Regions from separate parts of the Blautia sp. OF09-25XD genome, predicted to be linked through region 1. Evidence: predicted binding sites of a transcription regulator. Region 1 holds the regulator's gene; each other region holds the start of a gene.
The links. Region 1 encodes Rex, which represses fermentation and respiration genes when NADH is low (regulators of the CRP and FNR family bind a similar motif). Its sites were predicted from a motif close to ATTGTTAANTANTTAACAAT; they were not measured.
Positions count from the first base shown of each region.

Region 2: a site for Rex is predicted at 1,541-1,560, ahead of DXA93_RS10645 (L-lactate dehydrogenase). Genes of this name have one in related genera too.
Region 3: a site for Rex is predicted at 1,450-1,469, ahead of DXA93_RS14725 (iron-sulfur cluster assembly scaffold protein). Genes of this name have one in related genera too.

Region 1 is NZ_QUMG01000005.1:162,164-165,446, reverse strand. Features, by position in the region: gene DXA93_RS06335 (ABC-F family ATP-binding cassette domain-containing protein) at 1-986, opposite strand, end outside; gene DXA93_RS06330 (redox-sensing transcriptional repressor Rex) at 1,141-1,797, shown strand; partial or broken gene DXA93_RS06325 (NAD(P)H-hydrate dehydratase) at 1,887-3,283, shown strand, end outside.
Region 2 is NZ_QUMG01000012.1:8,984-12,266, reverse strand. Features, by position in the region: gene DXA93_RS10650 (CoB--CoM heterodisulfide reductase iron-sulfur subunit B family protein) at 1-313, opposite strand, end outside; gene DXA93_RS10645 (L-lactate dehydrogenase) at 520-1,467, opposite strand; gene DXA93_RS10640 (Mur ligase family protein) at 1,971-3,283, opposite strand, start outside.
Region 3 is NZ_QUMG01000020.1:29,363-32,645, forward strand. Features, by position in the region: partial or broken gene DXA93_RS20725 (GGGtGRT protein) at 1-612, opposite strand, end outside; gene DXA93_RS14725 (iron-sulfur cluster assembly scaffold protein) at 638-1,330, opposite strand; gene DXA93_RS14730 (acyltransferase) at 1,548-2,219, opposite strand; gene DXA93_RS14735 (DNA topoisomerase) at 2,268-3,283, opposite strand, start outside.

The DNA.
Region 1 (3,283 bases):
GTCAGCACATCGTTTCCGCTTGTGATGCGCGGTTCCAGACGGATCCGCATATCGGAGCGTACTTCGGTCGGCTTTTCCAGCACATCCATTTTGTCCAGCATTTTTTCACGGCTCTCGGCGCGTTTGATGGATTTCTCGCGGTTGAAAGATTTCAGCTTTGCAATGACTTCTTCCTGATGGTGGATTTCCTGCTGCTGGTTGACCCAGGCATGGTAAGCGGCTTCACGGAGCATTGCTTTTTTTTGACTGTAGGCGGTATAGTTTCCCTCAAAAGTTGTTACTTTTTTATTGTCCACTTCAACGACTTTTGTGACAACGCGGTCGAGAAAGTAACGGTCATGGGAGACGATCAGGACGGCTCCGCTGTAATTTAAAAGATACGTTTCGAGCCAGGAGATCGAGTCCATATCGAGGTGGTTGGTCGGCTCGTCGAGCAGAATGATGTCCGGTTTGGTGAGCAGCAGTTTACCAAGTGCCACGCGGGTCTTCTGACCGCCGGAGAGGGAGTCCACCTGTTTTTCAAAATCGCTCTCGGAAAAGCCAAGACCTTTTAAAACACCGACGACTTCACTGCGGTACGCGTATCCGTTTTCCAGTTCAAAGGTATGGGAGAGGCGGGTGTAGGTGGAAAGAAGTTCATCCAGCTCTGCACCGGATTTTGTATTCATATCACTTTCCATCTGACGGAGGCGTTCCTCCATATCGATCAGATTCTGTTTCGCGGTCAGCACTTCCTGGTAAATGGAAAGGTGTCCGGTCAGATCCTGATGCTGGGCGAGATAGCCCATCGTCTTTCCTTTGGAGAGGATGACCTCTCCCTCATCGGCCCTCATTTCGCCGATGATGATTTTTAACAGCGTCGATTTTCCGGCACCGTTGATGCCGACCAGTGCGGTTTTTTCGCGTTCTTCTATATGAAAAGATGCATTTTTGATAATTTCCGTTGTCCCGAATGCTTTCGAGATATTCTGACATGCAAGAATCATGTGGTTCCTCCAGATAACATATTTCTGTATTTTGACATAATACACCATCCTTATTATAGAGAGTAATACACAAAATTTCAAGAAATCTTTGACAATTTTCTATCAACCATATATAATATGAATATATGCAGGTGTAAATAAGGAGGAATTTATCTTGGAAGAAAAAGGAATTTCGCGGGCAGTTATCAAAAGACTTCCTAGATATTATCGTTACCTGGGCGAATTGCTGGAGGACGGAGTAGAACGGATCTCTTCCGGTGAGCTGAGCGAGCGGATGAAAGTGACAGCTTCCCAGATTCGCCAGGATTTAAATAATTTCGGCGGCTTCGGCCAGCAGGGGTATGGTTATAACGTGCGGTATCTGTACAGCGAGATTGGAAAAATTTTAGGTCTGGACAGAGTCCACAATATGATTTTTGTCGGAGCCGGAAATCTGGGACAGGCGCTTGCTAATTATGCGGCCTTTGAAAGAAGCGGATTCAAAACGGTCGGTATTTTTGACGTCAACCCGGTATTAAAAGGAATCTCCGTGCGCGGAATTGAAATCCGCATGGCGGACGAGCTTCCGGAATTTATCAAGGAACACCATGTAGAGATTGCGGCTTTGACACTGCCAAAAGCAAAAGCGGTAGAGATGGCAGAGATTCTCGTGGACAACGGTGTAAAAGCAATCTGGAATTTTGCACATACCGATCTAAACTTAAAACTTCCGAAAGATGTGATCGTCGAGAACGTCCATCTTTCCGAAAGTCTGATGCGTCTCTCCTACAATCTGACCAGATATGAGGCGGAGCATCCAAAGAACAATTAAGAAACCAAAACAAAAGCAGGAGAGTCTTCGGGAAACCGGAGACTTTTTCTGTTCACTTTCCGGATAAGGCAGGAAAAGGAGGAAAAGCGATGAAACGGATTCTTACAGCAGCACAGATGAAGCAGGCAGACCGCAATACGATCGAAACCATGGGGGTACCGTCCCTGGTACTGATGGAGCGCGCAGCGCTGTCCTGCGTGGAGGAGCTTCAAAATGGAACATGGGATACAGGAAAAGTCCTTGCTGTGTGCGGTTCCGGAAATAATGGAGGGGACGGTGCGGCAATTGCACGGATTTTAAAGACGAAAGGGGTGGATGCGGAACTGTTCTGTCTTGGAAATCCGGAAAAATACAGTGAAGGCATGAGAGCACAGAAGAAAATTGCGGAAAATTATGGGGTCCGTGAGGTTAAGAATCCGGATTTCCGGGAATATACTGTTATCATAGATGCCATCTTTGGAATTGGCGTATCCCGTCCGCTGGCAGGGGAGTACCGGAGGGCAGTGGAAGCAATCTGCGCAAGCGGTGTTCCTGTTCTTGCCGTGGACATCCCTTCGGGGATCCACACGGATACCGGAGAGGTCCTTGATGCGGCGGTGAAAGCCAGAGCCACGGTGACATTTGCCTGTGCAAAGCCAGGGCTTCTCTTTGATCCCGGAAAACGATATGCCGGAGAGGTCCTGGTCCGTGATATCGGAATCGGCTTTGATGCAGGAGAAGAGGAGACGCCCTGGTACGGTTCAGTGGAAAAAGAAGATCTGGACCGGTTTCTTACCCGCACGCCGATGGGAAATAAGGGAACCTTCGGAAAGGTGCTGGTACTTGCCGGTTCCGGTGCCATGTGCGGAGCCGCTGTTTTGTGTGCCAGGGCAGTCCTTGCATCCGGTGCCGGCATGGTAAAGGTTGTGACAGAGGAAAGAAACCGTACGCCGCTTTTCTGTGCCCTGCCGGAAGCAATGGCGGATTTCTGGAAGGAGGATGAGCCGCTTCCGGAAGAAGCCCTGCTGCAGGATCTCGCCTGGGCGGACGCTGTTGTTGCGGGACCGGGACTTTCCAAAAGCCGGACGGCAAAAGAACTGCTCGTTTTACGGTGCAGCACACAGAAGTTCCTCTTGTTCTGGATGCAGATGCGCTGAACCTGATTGCAGAAGATGCAGAGATTCTTTCGGGCTGCCGGGCAGAAAAAATTTTAACGCCTCATGTAGGAGAGCTTGCACGGCTGCTGCACATGACCATTGCAGAATGCCAGCGTGACCCGGCAGGAAGCGCCGGAAGGGCAGCCGAAAAATACCAGGCCTGCTGTGTACGAAAGGATTCCGTAACCGTGACAGCAGAGGAAGGGCGTGAGCAGTATTACATAAACACAAGCGGAAGCAGTGCGCTTGCGACGGCGGGAAGCGGCGATGTGCTCGCGGGAATCACAGGCGCCTTTGCAGCAAAACGTCAGTGTGAAAAAAACGAGAAAAAAATCAGCCTTGCCAAAACA
Region 2 (3,283 bases), on a different contig from region 1:
TGTAGTTGTTTACTTTTGTCTGAATGTCTTCTACATTCGCCATGTCATCGTTTACGCGTTTGATCACGTGATGACAGGCGGAACAGACTGTGATCAGATCCTGTCCTTTTTCTTTGGCGTCTGCTAAGGCGCGAACCGAAGAAAGTTTTGTGGCGATTTCATCGGATGCCTGTGGATACACAGCTCCGCAGCACTGCCAGTTTTCAATTTCTTCCAGTTCAAATCCCAGAACTTTTGCGCACTCTCTGGCATAATGATCCAGATCTTTTGCTTTGTTCTTCAGCGTACAGCCCGGAAAATAACTGTAGGTCATGGAATTGCTCCTTTCTTACTTGCTCCTGTTGGTTTCCATTTTTCCTGCGGTATCTTCTGTCCGGCACCGGAAAAATTTCCGGTACTCTTTTTATGTACACCCGGCGGAAAATTTCTTCAGGCGCACGTTAAGGCAGTGGGAGATACCGCTCTTTCGCACTTTCTGCCACTGCCATAAATTTTATGTTTTGAGCTTATTGCCCGCTCTTAGTGCTCGATCTGTGCGATAACTGCTTTTAATGCGTCGGCACTTGCTTTGAGTTTTTCTACTTCCTCTTTTGTCATACGCATCGGAATCTTGCCCTGTACGCCTTTCGGTCCAACGAGGGTCAGTGTGCTTAAGCATACATCCTCGATGCCGTACTCACCGTGCATCATGGAAGATACGGTTGCTACAGAATCGGAAGAAGAAAGAATGGTTGCTACCAGTTTGCATACTGCAACAGATACTGCATAGAAAGTAGCTCCTTTGTTTGCAATAACCTGTCCGCCGGAAGTTCTTACGTACTCCAGCATAGCATCTTTGTCGATCTTGGTTACGTTCTTGCCCATTTTTTCTACGGTCTCGTAGTACTCGTCCAGGCTGACACCGGAAACGTAAGCGCCGCTCCACGGAATGAAGGAAGTATCGCCGTGCTCACCGAATACGTAAGCGTGGATGTTTTTCTGGGCAATGTTGAGGTGTTCAGACAGTCCGCAGCGAAGTCTCGCGGAATCCAGCATGGTACCAGAACCAAGGATCTGGTTTTCCGGAAGTCCGGAGATCTTTGTAAACACGTAGGTCATGATATCAACCGGGTTGCTTACAATGATGTAGATGGCATTCGGAGCCGCTTTTATGATTTCCGGTGTGATGGATTTTAAGATGTTTACATTGGTCTGGGTCAGCTCAATACGGGTCTGGCCAGGCTTTCTTGCAATACCGGAAGTAATAATTACGATATCAGAGTCCTTGGCATCCTCATACTCACCTGCGATGATGGAGACCGGATCGCGGAAGCAGGTACCCTGCGCGATATCCATAACCTCTCCCTCTACTTTTTTCTTGTTAATATCGATGAGAACAATCTCAGACGCGATGTCTTCGTTCGACAGTGTATAGGCGATCGTAGATCCAACGCTTCCAGCTCCAATGATGGTAATCTTGCTGCTCATAAATACTCCTTTCTAAAATACCCCTAGTTGGTTTTTGTGATTGATAAATTTTTCACTTTCCTTATCATAGCACTATGACAAGAATTTAACAAGTGTTTTTTTCGAGCATTTTCGTGAAATCTTTTTTCTCACTGAGCCCGTACGCTTCCAGAAGGGGTGTTCTGGATATATTTCAATACAATTATACCATTTTTTGTTCTTTTTCACAAGAATTCTTTCCAAAAACTTACAGCTTTGTCCTTCATCCCGCAGAATTCGTCTTTTTCCGCATGGTTCCCGGGTTTTTGCTTTCTGTGTTTAGTTTCACACGTCTAACTTTCGTTCGTTATATTTTTAACAACTTTTCGTCATACGGGCTAGTTTCTGTCCTTCTTTTCTACATTTTGTAGGATGTATCCGCCAAATTTCCTGTCTGATTTTCATTTCTGCTGCCGCCAGACGCAAAAAAGACACGGATTTTTCTGTTCCGTGTCTTTTTTGCTCTGTTTTTTCTGTTTTTGCTTCTATTCTTCTGTTTCACGAGCCGTTGCCGCTTCGGCAAATGCATTTCCATATTCGGCAAGCGCCTCTTTTGCATAGACGGCATCTGACCGGTACGGCACATTTCTGTTTCCGACGTGCATCGTCACGTCCGCGCCTTTTCCAAGGATCAGAACAACCTCTCCCGGTACGGCGCCAAGAATCGCCTCCCGGATTGCTGCTCCGCGGTCCATGCGGATCTGGAAGGATGCACCTTCCTTTGCTATGTACCCGCCGATCTCCTCACAGATCGCCTGCGGATCTTCGTTTCCCGGATCATCCGGTACGAGGAAAATCCGGTCCGCCCGTTTTCCGGAAATCTCACCCATATCTTTTCTGCGGTTGAATGCTTTTCCGCCCGGGGTTCCGAACACAACGCTTACGCGGCTCCCCGGGTATTCGAGTGCTACGGTATCAAACATTTTTTCAAAACTCAGGCCATTGTGCGCGAAATCCACGATCGCCGTGACCTCGCCCGCGCTGCTCTCATACGTCTCCATCCTTCCCGGAACGGTGACGCCAAGGAGGCTTTCCTTGATCAGCGAAACCGGGATTCCCATCGACCAGGCAGCCGCAATGGCAGCTACGGCATTCTCCACATTGAAGGCTCCGTGCACCGGCAGGGTAAAATCTTCCGAGAAATCCGGTCCTGCCACATGGAAATAGAATTTTCCTCTGCCCGGCTTGATATCACTCACGCGGATTACAGCATTTTCTTTCGATCCAAACGTAACGACGCGCTCGCATTTTGCCGCAGCTTTCAGGATTTCCTCGATATGGTCGCTGTCCAGGTTCACGCAGGCGCAGGTGCAGCGGTCGAAGATCTTTAATTTCGACTGGAAATAATCATCAAAATCCTTGTGCTCCGTCGGGCTGATGTGGTCCTCGGAGATGTTCAGGAAAATGGCGGTATCAAAATGCGTGTTTCCGACTCTCTCGTATTTGAGCGCCTGGGAGGATGCTTCCATCACCATATGGGAAAGGCCTGCATCTACGGCATTGCGCATATGGCGGCACAGCTCCAGGGATTCCGGCGTGGTGAGCGTTGATGCTTCTCTCGTCTTTCCGTCGTAATATTCAATCGAACTTAACAGTGCACATCCGTTTCCGCCCTGTTTTTTCAGGCAGGCATCGAGCATCGACTGCAGGTAATAGGCTGTCGTTGTCTTTCCTTTTGTTCCGGTCAGCGCCGTGACATGCAGCGACTTTGCCGGATAATCGTAAAACGCCTCACCCAGCACAAACTGTGCTTTTCTGGCATCGTTGACGATGAGCGCCGGAATTTCTTTTCCCGCTT
Region 3 (3,283 bases), on a different contig from region 1:
GCCGTAGCAGTTAACTTTCGCACGCGGTCCATCGGAGTATGCTTTTCTGAATACTTCTTTCAGTTCTCCGGTGTAGTAGTCATACTCAGTCTCTACATAAGTAAAGCCGTTGATACGAGCGATGATCTGAGCAGCGTCTTTTCCAAGACCGTTCAGGATAACACGCAGAGGTTTCTGACGTACTTTGTTTGCTTTTTCAGCGATACCGATAGCACCCTCAGCAGCTGCGAAGGACTCATGTCCAGCCAGGAATGCGAAGCACTCGGTGTCCTCTTCCAGAAGCATTTTACCAAGGTTACCATGGCCAAGACCAACTTTACGCTGATCTGCTACAGAACCCGGGATACAGAAGGACTGAAGTCCCTCACCGATTGCTGCAGCAGCTTCAGAAGCTTTGCGGCATCCTTTTTTGATTGCGATTGCTGCGCCTACAGTGTAAGCCCATTTTGCATTCTCGAAGCAGATTGGCTGAATGCCTTCGATCATTTTGTATACATCAAGGCCAGCAGCTTTTGTAACTTCTGCAGCTTCTTCGATGGAGTTGATTCCGTACTCAGCAAGCTTAGCCAGAATCTGTTTCTCTCTTCTTTCATATGATTCAAATAAAGCCATTTTCCTATCCTCCTAAATTATCTGATTACTCTTTTCTCGGGTCAACGATCTTAACAGCATCAGCAACACGTCCGTACTGTCCGCTTGCTTTTTCGAAAGCTGTGTTTGCATCATCGCCGGCTTTGATGAAGTCCATCATCTTTCCGAAGTTGATGAATTTGTAACCGATAATCTCATCATCTGCATCCAGAGCGATACCTGTTACATAACCGTCGGTCATCTCCAGGTAACGAGGTCCTTTTGCAAGAGTTCCGTACATGGTACCAACCTGGGAACGAAGTCCTTTACCAAGGTCTTCCAGGCCTGCGCCTACAACCAGTCCGTCCTCGGAGAATGCACTCTGGCTTCTTCCGTAAACGATCTGCAGGAAGAGCTCTCTCATAGCAGTATTGATAGCATCACACACAAGGTCAGTATTCAGTGCCTCAAGGATGGTAAGTCCTGGCAGAATCTCAGATGCCATAGCTGCAGAATGAGTCATTCCTGAACATCCGATGGTCTCAACGAGAGCTTCCTGGATAACGCCCTCTTTTACGTTCAGAGTCAGCTTGCAGGTACCCTGCTGCGGTGCGCACCAGCCAATACCGTGAGTGAATCCGGAAATGTCTTTGATTTCTTTTGCTTTTACCCATTTTGCTTCCTCCGGAATCGGAGCTGCACCGTGATGCACGCCCTGGGCAACCGGACACATCATTTCTACTTCGTGTGAATAAGTCATTGTTAAACTCCTTTCAAATATGTACTTATTTGAGCTTTTGTCTTTCGAACGGACTGTTTCCAGCCTGTTCACAGACCTATGGTTATTGTCTCACAAAATTGGTCATTCGTCCAGCATATTTTGATAAAAAATTGCAAAGACCACCGGAAAACGATAAAATTTCCGGCGGTCTTTTAAATCAATCGGTTTGGTTTTCTCTCGATAAAAGAGATTTTTTTTAATTATCAGATTTTTTGACAATTTCTTTCGCATTCTTAAAAATATGACCTGACGGGATCACGCCGCGAACACAGGAGAGTGGATAAATGTTGGAATTTCTTCCGACAACCGTTCCCGGGTTCAATACGCTGTTACAGCCGACCTCAACTTCATCGCCGAGCATCGCACCGAATTTTTTCAGTCCGGTTTCGATCTGCTCATCGGCGCTTTTGACAACGACAAGCTTCTTGTCGGACTTTACATTGGAAGTAATGGAACCGGCACCCATGTGCGCTTTGTAGCCAAGAACAGAGTCACCGACGTAATTGTAGTGCGGAACCTGTACTTTATTAAAGAGAATGACATTTTTCAGCTCGGTGGAGTTACCAACGACAGCGCCCTCGCCGACGATGGCATTTCCGCGGATAAAAGCACACTGGCGGATCTCCGCGCCTTTTCCGATGATGCATGGGCCGTTGATGGAAGCGGTCGGTGCGATACTGGCATCTTTTGCGATCCAGATATTTTCACCGCGTTTTTCGTATTCTGCCGGATCAAGCGTCTCGCCGAGTTCAAGAATAAAGTCCTTGATGAGCGGAAGCACTTCCCATGGATACGTTTTGCCTTCAAAGATTTTTGCGGCAATGGTCTGGGTTAAATCATAAAGTTCAGAAATGGTTGCATCTTTCATGAGTGATTCATCCTTTCTTTTTTCTGTTCCTGTTTATCTTACCACATTTCAAGTGTTCTGTGCGGTCTTTTTTCTGTTCAAAGAAGACTTTGCAGAAGAGCTTCTTGAAGACGTGCTTTTTCCGGCACCGGAACGTGTGGAAGAGGCTTTTTTATAGTACGGCGCGGACGCATCAAAACTGCTCTTTAACTGGAACTGGTTCCGCATCTGCTTTACATTCACGGTGTGGCGTGTTACAAAGTTTTCCAGTTTTCCCATATATTCCTCAGAGGTAATGGATCCCTCCGCCACATAGGTGAGTCCCTTTTCCCAGCTTGCTGTCAGCTCCGGGTTCAGAAGCGGGCGGATGGACTGGTGGACGACGTCATAGATCATTTCACCGAGCTGCGTTGGTGTGATGACCTGTGTCTTTTTGTTCAGCGCGAGATACTTGATAAAGACAAGCTTTTTTAAGATCTCCGCACGCGTTGCACTCGTTCCGATGCCGCTTCCCTTGATCTGCTCACGCAGCTCCTCATCTTCGATGAGCTGTCCGGCATTCTCCATCGCAAGGATCATGGAACCGGAAGTATAGCGCTTCGGCGGGGAGGTTTCGCCCTCTTTCATTGAAAGGCCGAGCAGGTTCAGTTCACTGCCTTTCTTTAACTGGGACAGCGCGACAAGAAATGCGGGATCGCACGTTGTTTCCTCGTCCTTTTTTCCGTCCTCGTCCTCATCCTTTTTACGGAAGAAGGAGTAGTGCATTGCTTTTAAGTAGCCCTCCTCCACGAGGACACGGAAGTTGGAAAAGAACTGTTCGCCGCCGATTTCCGTCACAAGCACGACCTTCTGATAGACGGCCGATGGATAGAAGATGCTAAGAAAACGGCGGACAATCGTTTCGTATACTTTGGCGGAAAGCTCCGAAAGATTCCGCAGATTGCCAAGGCCCTGTCCGGTCGGAATGATTGCGTAGTGGTCAGTGATCTGTTTATCATTCGTATAACGGGTGGAACCGATCTTTTTCCAGCTCTCGCCCTGTAAAATTTCATCCGCAAGACCGCGGCAGATGTTGTACTGCTGCA